Linked DNA regions of Chitinimonas arctica. The main gene of each other region encodes a partner of the protein of the gene in region 2 in a complex. Links are inferred from orthologs where the notes say so. Each region holds a gene or a part of one and is shown on either strand. Other genes may lie near its edges.

Region 1 (5,521 bases), 410 kb from region 2 along the record:
CGGCGGCGACCCTGGGATCGGCAAGTCCACCCTGCTATTGCAGGCACTGGCGCATATCGGCAATCAACATCGGGTGCTGTATGTCAGCGGCGAGGAATCGGCCCAGCAGATCGCCCTGCGCGCCCGCCGCCTGACGGTGGACGCAGGCCCGGTACGGCTGCTGGCCGAGATCAATATGGAGACCATTCTCGCCACCTTGTCGGCCGAGAAACCGGAAATCGTGGTGATCGACTCGATCCAGACGGTCTACAGCGAACACTTGCAGTCCGCGCCCGGTTCGGTGGCCCAGGTGCGCGAATGCTCGGCCCAGCTGACCCGCTACGCCAAGACCAGCGGCACCACCATCCTGCTGGTCGGCCACGTCACCAAGGATGGCGCGCTGGCCGGTCCGCGCGTGCTGGAGCATATCGTCGATGCGGTGCTGTATTTCGAGGGCGATACCCACTCCAGCTTCCGGCTGATACGCGCGCAGAAGAACCGTTTCGGCGCGGTCAATGAGCTGGGCGTATTCGCCATGACCGACAAAGGCCTGCGCGGCGTCACCAACCCGTCCGCGCTGTTCCTGTCGCAACACGCCGAGCCGGTGGCCGGGGCCTGCGTGCTGGTCACGCAAGAGGGTACCCGCCCGCTGCTTGTGGAAATACAGGCCCTGGTGGATGAGGCGCATGCGCCCAATCCCAAGCGCCTGGCGGTGGGACTGGAGCAAAACCGCTTGGCGCTGTTGCTGGCGGTGCTGCACCGGCACGCCGGGGTGGCCTGTTTCGACCAGGACGTGTTCGTCAACGCCGTGGGCGGCGTGCGCATCGCCGAGCCCGCCGCCGACCTGGCGGTATTGCTGGCGATTGTCTCCTCGCTGCGCAACCGGCCCTTGCCGGCCAAGCTGGTGGTGTTCGGCGAAGTGGGCCTGGCGGGCGAAGTCAGGCCGGTGCAACGCGGCCAGGAGCGTTTGAAGGAAGCGGCCAAGCTGGGCTTTACCATGGCCATCATCCCCAAGGCCAATGCCCCCAAGACGCCCATTCCCGGCATGACCGTGCAGGCCGTGGACCGGCTGGAGCAGGCCGTGGCGGCCTTGCGCGACGCTTGAAACCCAAGCTATCAATCCCATATAAACATTCAATCAACGCCCGCTTCTCGATTGAGCCTGCAATCGGGTAGCATTGACCTTGTACTGTCGGCTCAGCCGACGCGATCCAATGACCGGAGAATTTCATCTATGAGCAGCGATCTCATCCATCACGTGACCGACGCCAGTTTCGAAGGCGATGTACTGCAAGCAACCGGCCCGGTGCTGGTGGACTACTGGGCCGAGTGGTGCGGTCCTTGCAAGATGATCGCCCCCATCCTCGACGAGGTGGCCAATGAGTACCAGGGCAAGCTGAAGGTGACCAAGCTCAATATCGACGAAAACCAGGCCACCCCGCCCAAGTTCGGCATCCGCGGCATCCCCACCCTGATGATCTTCAAGGATGGCGCAGTGGCCGCCACCAAGGTCGGCGCGCTGTCGAAATCGCAGCTGACCACCTTTATCGACAGCCACCTGTAAACGGCTGTACGACCCGGCGCCGCGTGCTTGTTCTGCAACAAGCGGGCGGCGCTTTGCGTTTGTGCATTGACAGCGGCGAGGCCGCCCACTAAGCTGCGCTGAAACCTGTTCCAACTGCCGATGAGTCCATTCCGGCAGTTCACGGCACCAAAGCCGATTCCCGTATCCCTCCTTAAGAAATCATTCTTCCACCAAGACTGGAAAGTCTACCCGCACATGCATTTGTCAGACCTAAAGCACAAGCACGTATCCGAGCTGGTCGATATGGCCACCGATATCGACGGTGCAAACCGGATGCGCAAGCAGGACCTGATCTTCGCCTTGCTGAAGAGTCAGGCCAAAAAGGGCGAAAGCATTTTCGGCGACGGCACTCTGGAAGTGCTGCCCGACGGCTTCGGTTTCTTGCGTAGCCCCGACACCAGCTATCTGGCCGGTCCGGACGATATCTACGTTTCCCCCTCGCAGATCCGCCGTTTCAATCTGCACACGGGCGACACCATCGAAGGCGAGATCCGCACCCCCAAGGATGGGGAGCGCTACTTCGCCCTGGTGAAGGTGGATAGAGTCAATAACGACACGCCGGAAGCCACCAAGAACAAGATCCTCTTCGAAAACCTGACGCCGCTGTTCCCCACCGAGCGCATGACGCTGGAACGCGATATCAAGGCCGAAGAGAACATCACCAGCCGGGTGATCGACTTGATCGCGCCGATCGGCAAGGGCCAGCGCGGCCTGCTGGTCGCCCCGCCCAAGTCGGGCAAGACCGTGATGCTGACGCATATCGCGCATGCCATCACCGCCAACCATCCCGACGTGATCCTGATCGTGCTGCTGATCGACGAACGGCCGGAAGAAGTGACCGAAATGACGCGCACGGTGCGCGGCGAAGTGGTTGCCTCCACCTTCGACGAACCGCCGACACGCCATGTGCAGGTTGCCGAAATGGTGATCGAGAAGGCCAAGCGCCTGGTCGAGCACAAGAAGGACGTGGTCATCCTGCTGGACTCCATCACCCGCCTGGCTCGCGCCTACAACACCGTGATCCCGGCATCGGGCAAGGTATTGACCGGTGGTGTGGACGCCAATGCCCTGCAAAAGCCCAAGCGCTTCTTCGGCGCCGCCCGCAATATCGAGGAAGGCGGCTCGCTGACCATTATCGCCACCGCGCTGACCGACACCGGCAGCCGCATGGACGATGTGATCTACGAAGAATTCAAGGGTACCGGCAATATGGAACTGCATCTCGACCGCCGCATGGCCGAGAAGCGCATCTACCCGGCGATCAACGTCAACCGCTCCGGCACCCGCCGCGAGGAATTGCTGATCCCGTCCGAACAGCTGCAGAAAATCTGGGTGCTGCGCAAGCTGCTCTACCCGATGGACGAGCTGGAGGCGATGGACTTCCTGCTGGGCAAGGTCAAGGGCACCAAGAACAACAACGACTTCTTCGACTCGATGCGTCGCTAAGCTTTGCCGGCCGCGCCTTTGCCGGCCGCGCCGGAATACAGGGTGTTGAACGGGTGAAAATGCTTGCCCGTTCAACACCCTATCGCGCATAATCGCGGACTTTTCTACGCAAGACCGGGCACTGTACAACCCAGGCCCACCTTTAGCTCAAAGGGACTCCCAAAATGAAGCAAGGCATTCACCCAGAATACAAAGAAGTCATCTTTTTCGACGCAAGCGTTGACTTCAAATTCCTGACCCGCACCACCATGAAGGCGCGCGGCGCCGAAATGATGAAGTGGACCGACGGCAAGGAATACCCGGTCGTGCGTCTGGACGTTTCGTCCGAATCGCACCCCTTCTACACCGGCAAGCAAAAGATCGTCGATACCGCCGGCCGTATCGAGAAGTTCAACAGCAAGTACGCCATGCTCAGCGCCAAGAAGTAATCGGCGCAACGGGCGGCCCCTGGCCGCCTTGTGCAGGAAAAGGCAGCCGCGTGCTGCCTTTTTTCATGCCCACGCCTCGCGTGGCGGATACGTCCATCGACCCGCCTGCTAGACTTCGCCATTCGCCCGAAACACGCCTTGCCATGCTGACTTATACCCCACCGCACGAACAGGATCTGCCTCCGGCCACCGAAAAGCCCTGGTTGCTGTTGCTGCTATGCCTGGTCTGGCTGCTGCCCGGCCTGCTGGGCCGCGAACCGCTCAAACCGGATGAAACCCTGGTTGCCGATATCGTGCGCAATCTGCTGGACGGCGGCAAGTGGGCCTTGCCCACCGTGGCGGGCGAAGCCTGGCTGGAGCGCGGGCCGCTGTTCTATTGGGTCGCGGCAGGCTGCGCCTGGCTGGGCGACACCGTGGGGCTACCGCTGCACGAAGGCGCCCGCTTGGCCACCGGCCTGTTCATGGCGCTGGCGCTGTGGGGTACCGGACTGTCCGCGCGTGAACTGATCGGCCGGCGGCATGGCCGCAGCGCGGTGCTGATCCTGATCGGCAGCGCCGGCCTGCTGCTGCCCGGCCATTCCTTGAATGGCGATGTGGCGGTGTTGGCGGCCTGGTGCTGGGGCATCTACGCGCTCGCCCTGGCGCCGCGCCGGCCCATGCAGGCCGCGCCGCTGCTGGGCGCCACCATGGCGGTTTGCGGGCTGGCCGGCAGCCTGGCCGAACCGCTGCTGCTGCTGGCGCTTGCCTTGGCCCTGACCCTGTTCCCGGCCTGGCGCTTTCGCCGCTACAGCCTGGTGCTGCTGATCGCACTCAGTATCGCGCTGCCGCTGATCACCGCCTGGCCGCTGGCCTTGCAGCAAGCCTCCGACAGCGCCTTCGGCATCTGGTGGGATAACTACTCCCTGGGATTCTTTGGCGGTTTTGCCTTGCTGCAAGCACTGCACCCATTCGGCTTCTATCTGCAACTCTTGCCCTGGTTCGCCTGGCCCGGCTGGTTCCTCGCCGCCGCCACCGTGTGGATGCAGGGCGACCGGCTGATGCAGCCCCGTTTCCAACTACCCCTGCTGGCGGGCGGACTCGCCTTGCTCTGCCTGGTGCTCTCCAATAGCGGGCGGGCCGGCTATGCCCTGCTACTGTTACCGCCGCTGGCACTGATCGGCGCGGTCGGTCTGGATGTCTTGCGCCGCGGGGTCGCGTCCTTCCTCAACTGGTTCGGCGTGATGACCTTCGGCCTATTGGCCATCTTTCTCTGGATAGCCTGGCTGGCGATACAATTTGGCGTACCGCAGCGCTTCAGCGACCGCATCCTGTCGCTGGCGCCCAGTTTTACCCCGCATTTCGGCCTGGGCACCGCCTTATTGATCACCATCCTGACTGTCGCCTGGGTGTGGGCGGTATCGCGCCGCCGCACGGTGGGCCGCCAGGCCGTCACCAACTGGGCCGCCGGCACCACCCTGTGCTGGGGACTGGCGGTTGCCGTTGCAGGCAACTGGGTCGATGCCCGCACCAGTTACCGCGACTTCGCGACCGCCATCGCGCCACAGTTGCCGCGCCAAGGCTGCGTGGCCAGCGAGAACCTGCAACCCAGCCAGCGCGCCGTATTGCACTACTACCTGGGCCTGACTACCCAACGGCGCGAACTGGTCACCGAGCCGGGCTGCGACTGGCTGCTGCGGCAGGCCGGTAGTGAAGCCCTCAGCGCCCCCGGCGGCTGGCGCGAAGTATGGCAAGGCGCCAGGCCGGGCGACCGCAACGAGCGCTATTACCTGTATCGGCGGGAAGCGACGGAATAAGACCAAGGTACCGGCAAGCGACACTACTCCGACTGCCGGACTGGTGGCCGCAAGGTGACCTCGGCTAAACTACGGCCTATGCACACCATCCAGACATCCCACTTGCAAATGCTGTTGGCCAGCTGCCTGGCGCTGGGTTGTCTGGTCACGGCCCACGCGGAACCGCGTGGTGCGCTGGTGCCACCGGTGGATGCCATGACCCAGTCGCGCGTGCCCAGCCAGGACGCGCAGGGCAAGGCCGAAAACAAGGTTGCCCAGAAAAGTCCGGCGCCATGCTGCGCATCGGGCAG
Region 2 (7,298 bases):
TGCGTGGCAACAACTTGCGCAGGGTATTCGGCGGTGGCGAGGCTGATCAATTACCCGCGCGCGGCGCTTTGGGTTCACGGCTGCAGCAGCGGATCAAAAGTGGTGAGTTGACCGTCCACAGCGAGTTTCGCATTCAGGCATTGCATGCGGCAGGACAGGAGTTGACCGTGGTGGCGGAAACACCCAGCGGCATCGTAGCGCTACCGGGTATCGACGAGATCATCTGCGCGACAGGTTCGCGGCCGGACCTGGAACTCAGCCGCGAACTGCGTGTACGGCTGGATGCCTGGCTGGAAAGCACCGAAGCGTTGGCGCCGCTGATCGATCCGAACGAGCACAGCTGCGGTACGGTGCGGCCACATGGCCATCGCGAGCTGGCGCATCCCGAGCCTGGCTTCTATATCGTCGGCGCCAAGAGCTATGGCCGCGCGCCCACCTTTCTGATGGCCACGGGTTATGAACAGGTGCGCTCAATTGCCGCCGCGCTGGCAGGCGACATGGTGGCGGCCGATGATGTTCAACTGGAATTGCCCGAGACAGGGGTATGCAACGCGCCCGTTGCCAGCGCCGCGACGACGGGCGCCTGCTGTGGCGGTCCAGCCCCGGCGGAAGCCAACGCTTGCTGCGTGCAGGATGCCGAGGCCAAGCAGGCGGGCAAGGCGGGTTGCGGCTGCGGTATTCAACCGGCGGAACCCCTTCGGGCCAAAGCCTCGACTTGCTGCTGAGCGCGCACGATGCCATCGACCATCCGGACAGGGCTTCGCTCGCCTTTGTGGCTATTGGCGCCAGGACAGGTGATTTCATGGGGGACGCTCTACTACGGCATCACCTTCCTGGCCCAGCCCATGCATCTGGCAACGGGCTGGAGCCTGTCCTTTATCTTCAGCGCCTATTCGGCCGGGCTATTGGTGGCGGCGCTGTGCGCACCGCTCGCCGGCCGGCTGCTGGTTCGCCATGGTGGGCGCTGGGGCTTGAGCCTGGGATCGGTACTGGCTGCCGTCAGCCTCACGGGCATAGCCGTGGCCAGCCATCCCGTCTTGTTCCTGTCGGCTTGGCTGGTCGCCGGCGCCGCGATGTCGCTTACCTTGTACGAAGCGGCATTCACGGCCTTGCGCGCGTATTCCGATGCTGGTTTCCGGCGGGCAATGACCACCTTGACCCTGGTGGGCGGTTTCGCCAGCACGGTGTTCTGGCCGTTGTCTTATTGGCTTGAGGCGCATTTCGGCTGGCAACCAACGCTGCTGGTGTTTGCCGCACTGCATGTCCTGGTCTGCCTGCCGCTGCATCGCTTATTGCCTGCGCACATGGTGCATCCCAATCCTCTCGCGAGTGTTTCCGCGGCTACCGCAAACAGCGCCGCGCTACTGCGTTCCGCCGCATTTTGGGGGCTGGCGATCGCCATTGCCACGACGGCCTTGGTATCGGGTGCGCTTTCGGCACACGCCGGTCAGTTGCTCACCAGTCGTGGCGTGGATCAGGCGACCTTGCTGCTGGCGGTCAGCCTGTTTGGCCCCATGCAAGTCGCGGGCCGCGTCATCGACATGGCATTTGCACAAAAGCTGTCGGTGCGGTGGAGCGGCTATGTCGCCCACCTGATCCTACCGCTGGCAATCTGCCTGCTTGCCTTTACCCAGTTCGAGCCGCGCCTGGCTTTCTTGTTTGCGGCGCTCTATGGGGCTGGCAATGGTGTTCTGACCATCGTACGCGGCATGGCACCGGCGGAGCTGTTGGGCCAGGCCGCCTATGGCTCGGCACTCGGCTGGGTTTCCGCTCCCGGCTTGATGGCAAGAGCCATCGCACCCGCCTTGGCGGCCTTCACCCTGGAACACTGGGGCCATGCCGCCACCTTGGCTTGGCTGATCGTCATCGGCTTTGGCGGGCTTGCCGCCTTCATGTATGCCTACCGGGCTACACATCTACCCATTCCGCGCGACGCCCGCGTCGCAGCTACCTGAAAGCCACCCCATGGAATCCTTCGACGTCATCATTATCGGTGCCGGCCAGGCTGGCTTGGCTGCGGGCCACTATTTGCAAGGCACCGGCTACCGCTTTCAGATATTGGAGGCGGGCGAGCGAGCCAGCGGTGCCTGGCGCGGCTACTACGACAGCCTGACGCTGTTCTCCCCAGCGAAATACTCCAGCTTACCGGGCCGGGCATTTCCGGGTGATCCGGATCGTTACCCCAAGCGGGATGAGGTGGCGGACTATTTGGAAGGGTATGCGGCGCATTTCAAGCTGCCGATTCAATATGGCCGGCGCGTCGAAGCTGTACAGCGCAATGGCGAGCGCTTTATGCTGCGTTGCGCCGACGGAAGCCGATTCCAGGCCAGCGCGGTGATTGTCGCATCCGGGGCATTCGGCACGCCCTATACGCCGGCTATTCCGGGACTCGATCGATTCCAGGGCCGGCAGCTACACAGTGGCCAGTATCGCAACCCTGCCGACTTCACCGGCAAGCGCGTGGTGGTAATCGGTGGTGCTAATTCGGGCGTGCAGATCGCCCACGAGTTGGCCCCCATTGCCAAGGTCACGCTGGCGAGCCGTCGGCCGATCAAATTTTTCCCGCAACGGATACTGGGATTGGACTTTCACTTCTGGCTTAGCCTGACCAGGTTGGAACGGACGCGCTGGCTGGATGACCAGAGCACCCCGGTACTGGATGACGGCAGCTACCAGCGGGCGATCAAGGCTGGTGTGCCAGAACGGCGACCAATGTTCCGCGAAGCGACCGAGAACGGCGTGGTATGGGCGGACGGGCGCCACGAGCGGGTAGATGCACTGCTGTTTGCAACCGGGTTCCGGCCCCATGCGCCTTACTTGGCGAACTTGGGCGTGATGGAAGCAGATGGGGGATTGCGGCAGCAAAATGGGATCGCCATCGATGTGCCGGGCTTGTACTTTGTGGGGCTGTCGAAGCAGCGGAATTTTGCGTCGGCGACGCTGCGCGGGGTGGGGCCCGACGCAGCATACATTGTGGACAGGATCAGCCTTCGCTTGAAGCTTCACCCCTTTGCGCACCGTCGCGAAGCAGCCATCCGAACACAATAGTTGCCGTAAGCGCGCCTCCCAGCTGCGCGACGATAAAGCCCGGCGCGTCGGCCGGCCGGATGCCGGCAAAGGTATCGGTGGCGGCGCGAGCCAGCGTGACCGCCGGGTTGGCGAACGAGGTCGAGGAAGTAAACCAGTAAGCCGCGACGATGTAGGAAGCCGCGGCAAAGGGCACCGCCTCCGGGCGGCTACGCGAGCAGCCGAAAATCACGGCCAGCAGGCCGAAGGTGGCGATGAACTCGCTCCACCATTGAGACGGGCCGGTGCGGATATGTTGGGATGCGAAGAACAGCGGCTCATTGAACATGCCATGGGCAGCCGCGACGCCACAAAAAGCGCCGATGATCTGCACCAAAGCATACAGCCCGGCGTCCTTGCCGCCCAGTTCACGGCGTAATACGGCCGCCAGCGTCACCGCCGGGTTGAAGTGGGCGCCCGAGACAGCACCAAAGGTAAGGATCAGCGCAATCAGGCCCCCCCCCGTCGCGAGGGAATTGGCCAGCAGCGCAACAGCGACGTTCCCTCCAGACAGACGCTCGGCCATGATGCCTGAGCCGACAACAACGGCCAGCAGAAAGCTGGTGCCCAGCCATTCGGCGAGCAAACGACGACGTAAATCCATTACTGCTCCCTCAACTTGCGTGGTTCATGGTGCAAAAACATACGATCCCCTTATGCGCCAATCAGGCCAATGCGATCGAGTTCGGGCTTGAGCTTGGCTTTGTCGGCAAGTACATCCGCGGGCAGGGCCAGGAAGGCTTCAATCCGACCGCGCAAGATGCGGTAAGCCTTCTCGAACGCCGCGTCGATTTCCGCATCGGTTCCGCTTGCATGGGCAGGGTCTTCGACACCCCAATGCGCACGCAGGACAGGGCCCAGGTAGGCCGGGCAGGTCTCGCCGGCCGCGCTACCGCAGACCGTGATCACGACGTCGGGCGTAATGGGGAGCTTGTCCCAGGACTTGCTGTGCAAACCCTCGGTCGAGATGCCTTCGCGCGCCAGCAAGGCAAGCGAGCGGGGATGGACATAGCCGGCCGGCTTGCTGCCGGCGCTGATCGCGCGGATGCCTTCAGGAGCAAGCGCGTTGATCGTGGCTTCAGCCAGGATGGAACGGCAGGAGTTACCGGTGCACAAAATCAGGATGTTCACGGACGGCTCACTTACAGGAGAGGGAGGAAAGGGGTTTGCAGGAAGCGGTGTTATCCAGCTCCGGGCATTGTTCGGGGTGTCCGCCGCAGCAGTGGTCGGCCAGGAAGCGGGTCACATCGCGCATCAGAACCAGATTGGCGCGATAACGCTGGAAGCGGCCTTCCTGCGCCACGGTCACCAACCCGGCTTGGCTCAGGTTCTTGAGGTGAAAAGACAGGTTTGATGGCGGCAGATCCAATCGACTGGCCAGCTCACCGGCGACCAGCCCGTTGGGACCGGCCGCGACCAGCAGCAGATAGACATCGAGCCTGGCGCTGGACGACAGGGCCTCAAAGGCATGCAGTACGGTAGGTTTGTCCATGCGCCGACAACGTTTCAAATTTATTTGAAATGTTAGGTTTTAAAAAAGATCAGCTGCAACAGCTGGTCTCGTCGCTAGCCGCGCCAGCGGCAGTACAGCAATTCTCGGTCATAAAGCTCAACAGGCTGCCCATGGTCTGGTAGTTGGCGGAGTAGTGGATGAACCGCCCTTCCTGCCGTGCGTCGATCAGGCTGGCCCGCGTCAGTTCCTTCAGGTGGAAGGACAGCGTCGCCGGCGGAATATCCAGCGCCTCACCAATCTTACCCACGGTCATCCCCTGCGGGCCTTGGACGATCAGCAGCCGGAAGATTGCCAGGCGGGACTCTTGGGCAAGGGCGGCAAGGAGGGTGACGACAGCCTTATTTTCCATATTTCAACTTTACTCGAAATATGGAATCGAGGTCAAATTGGATGGTGTGATTCAGCGGCGCAGCAGATCAACAGTGCAACGCATAAGCATCTAGCTTGAGGTGACGGGCAGAAGACAGCGCACTTGCTTTGTGGCTTAGATAGACCAAACCTGGAGGGTTGATATCAACATGCCACTCACACCTGAGAAACAAACCGGAGGGTTCCTCCTGCGTCTTCGCAAGCAAGACACGCCAACGGCGGTCAGCACTGCAACGGTTGAGCGTCTGATGACATTCACCGGCCTGAGCAAAACTGATGTTGCTCACTTAGCCCTCAGAGAAATGGCAGAACGCTATCTGCCGAAGTGCGAGGAGGACGACGGGGCGCTCACAGCCACTCAAATCCAAGCTATTCGTGAAGCAAGCTCAGCTAGGAATACGCCTGATGAGAAATTCTGGAAAAGACTTTTAATAAATGACGAATCAAAACAAAAATCATAAATTCACTCCCCTTCCTTCGTACCGACAACTGGGCGCCCCCTGGAAGTCAGCCGAGTCTTCGCAGGCGCACGCACGTCAACGACCTGTGTAAGCATGCACTCCACTTCTTCAAGCTTGGCTTGAAAGCTACCCCGGTCGATCACGTCTTCTTCAGGCGTAGCAGCAAGCATCGCCTGAAGGGCTGCACGCTCGGCCAATAGCATTGTGAATTGCTTCTGATCCATCATGTCACGAGTTCGGGCGGGAGGATGACAACTTGAAGGTAGGACCCGGTCGGGACAATGTAGTTGCCTAATACCGTCCCGAACCATTCAACGCGCCGAATAAATAAGGCCACTCTCGGGAAACGCCCGATTGGGAGAGATGCCCCTTGCAGGGTCAAGCTCACGATTTAAGCGTCGGACGTCTCCCTACACCCCTGCTTCGTGCGCCTGCTGATCCGCATGGTAACTGGACCGCACCATCGCACCCACGGCGGCATGCTTGAAGCCCATCCGGTAGGCTTCTGCCTCGAAGAACTTGAAGCGCTCCGGGGTGACATAGCGCAACACCGGCAAATGGCTATTCGATGGCGCCAGGTACTGGCCGATGGTGATCATATCGATATCGTGCGCGCGCATATCGCGCATCACTTCGAGAATCTCATCGTCGGTCTCGCCCAGGCCGACCATGATGCCGCTCTTGGTGGCCACATTCGGGTTGCGCGCCTTGTAGTCTTTCAGCAGCTTGAGCGAATGCAGGTAATCGGAACCGGGGCGTGCCTGCTTGTACAGGCGGGGCGCGGTTTCCAGATTGTGGTTCATCACATCCGGCGCGGTATGGCTGAGGATATCGATGGCGACATCCAGGCGACCACGGAAGTCCGGCACCAGCACTTCGATCTGGGTCTGGGGCGACAGTTCGCGGCTCAGCTGGATGCAATCGGCGAAGTGCTGTGCACCGCCGTCGCGCAAATCGTCTCTATCCACCGAGGTGATCACCACGTACTTCAGCCGCAGGGCGGCGATGGTTTCCGCCAGGTGGCGCGGTTCGTTCTGGTCGAGCGGATTGGGGCGGCCATGGCCCACGTCGCAAAACGGGCAGCGACGGGTGCAGATGTCGCCCATGATCATAAAGGTGGCCGTGCCCTTGCCGAAGCACTCCCCGATATTGGGACAGCTGGCCTCTTCGCACACCGTATGCAATTTCTGCTCGCGCAGGATGTTCTTGATCTCGTAGAAACGGGTACCGCTAGGCGCCTTGACGCGGATCCAGTCGGGCTTTTCCAGCGGCTTGTCCAGCGGCACGATCTTGATCGGGATACGGGCGGTCTTGGCTTCGCCCTTGAGCTTGACGCCTTGTTCGGCTTTGGCGGGCGGAGTGGTGACGACGGGCGAGGACATGCGTAACTCTTTCTGGATAACGATCTGGTAGGGCCTGCTATAGGCGCATATTACGCAGCGGGTCCGGCGCTCAAGGCATAGTCGGCTACCGAAGCGGTGCCTTCCAGCGCGAGCAAGGCGTTGATTTTAGCGGCCAAACGCGGCGCAAGCGAGGCCGGGGTTTCCGTTACGCCAAGATCGCGCAACTGCGTCACCGCCAAACCCGCATAGCCGCAGGGATTGATCCAGCCGAACGGTCCCAGGTCCATGGCGACGTTCAGCGCCAGGCCATGGTAACTACGGCCCTGTTTGATGCGTAGACCCAGGCTGGCGATCTTGGCTTCACCGTGCGGCAGGGCGACATACACCCCCGGCGCATCCACCTTGCCATATGCCGTCACACCCAGTTCGGCCAGCAGCTCGATCAGGCTTTGCTCGATGCGGCGCACGAATTCGCGCACACCCAGCTTGCGGCGGCCCAGGTCCACCATCAGATAAGCCACCAATTGGCCGGGGCCATGGTAGGTC

What was found. Proteins that work in one complex are often made in the same cells at the same time.
Region 1: the proteins of FNU76_RS06830 (region 2) and trxA are in contact, whole or in part, in an NMR structure (PDB 2IPA), measured with the Bacillus subtilis proteins. The link is inferred for Chitinimonas arctica from one-to-one orthologs.

What each region holds. Positions count from the first base shown.
Region 1 is NZ_CP041730.1:1,133,228-1,138,748, forward strand. What follows is about bases 1-2,878. They hold trxA (thioredoxin TrxA), read left to right. Parts: upstream 1-1,213; coding sequence 1,214-1,543; downstream 1,544-2,878. Other genes in these bases: radA (DNA repair protein RadA), read left to right, coding at 1-1,084; rho (transcription termination factor Rho), read left to right, coding at 1,760-2,878. Outside these bases: more of rho, read left to right, coding at 2,879-3,010; FNU76_RS04970 (type B 50S ribosomal protein L31), read left to right, coding at 3,175-3,438; FNU76_RS04975 (ArnT family glycosyltransferase), read left to right, coding at 3,489-5,231; FNU76_RS04980 (hypothetical protein), read left to right, coding at 5,334-5,521. UniProt on the Bacillus subtilis protein: Participates in various redox reactions through the reversible oxidation of its active center dithiol to a disulfide and catalyzes dithiol-disulfide exchange reactions.
Region 2 is NZ_CP041730.1:1,537,495-1,544,792, forward strand. What follows is about bases 2,460-5,447. They hold FNU76_RS06830 (arsenate reductase ArsC), read right to left. Parts: upstream 4,198-5,447; coding sequence 3,721-4,197; downstream 2,460-3,720. Other genes in these bases: FNU76_RS06820 (flavin-containing monooxygenase), read left to right, coding at 2,460-3,048; FNU76_RS06825 (aquaporin), read right to left, coding at 2,984-3,670; FNU76_RS06835 (ArsR/SmtB family transcription factor), read right to left, coding at 4,205-4,558; FNU76_RS06840 (ArsR/SmtB family transcription factor), read right to left, coding at 4,608-4,928; FNU76_RS06845 (hypothetical protein), read left to right, coding at 5,098-5,409. Outside these bases: FNU76_RS06810 (NAD(P)-binding domain-containing protein), read left to right, coding at 1-725; FNU76_RS06815 (MFS transporter), read left to right, coding at 735-1,955; more of FNU76_RS06820, read left to right, coding at 1,966-2,459; more of FNU76_RS06850, read right to left, coding at 5,448-5,636; lipA (lipoyl synthase), read right to left, coding at 5,820-6,791; lipoyl(octanoyl) transferase LipB, read right to left, coding at 6,842-7,298. UniProt on the Bacillus subtilis protein: Catalyzes the reduction of arsenate [As(V)] to arsenite [As(III)]. In vitro, can dephosphorylate para-nitrophenyl phosphate (pNPP).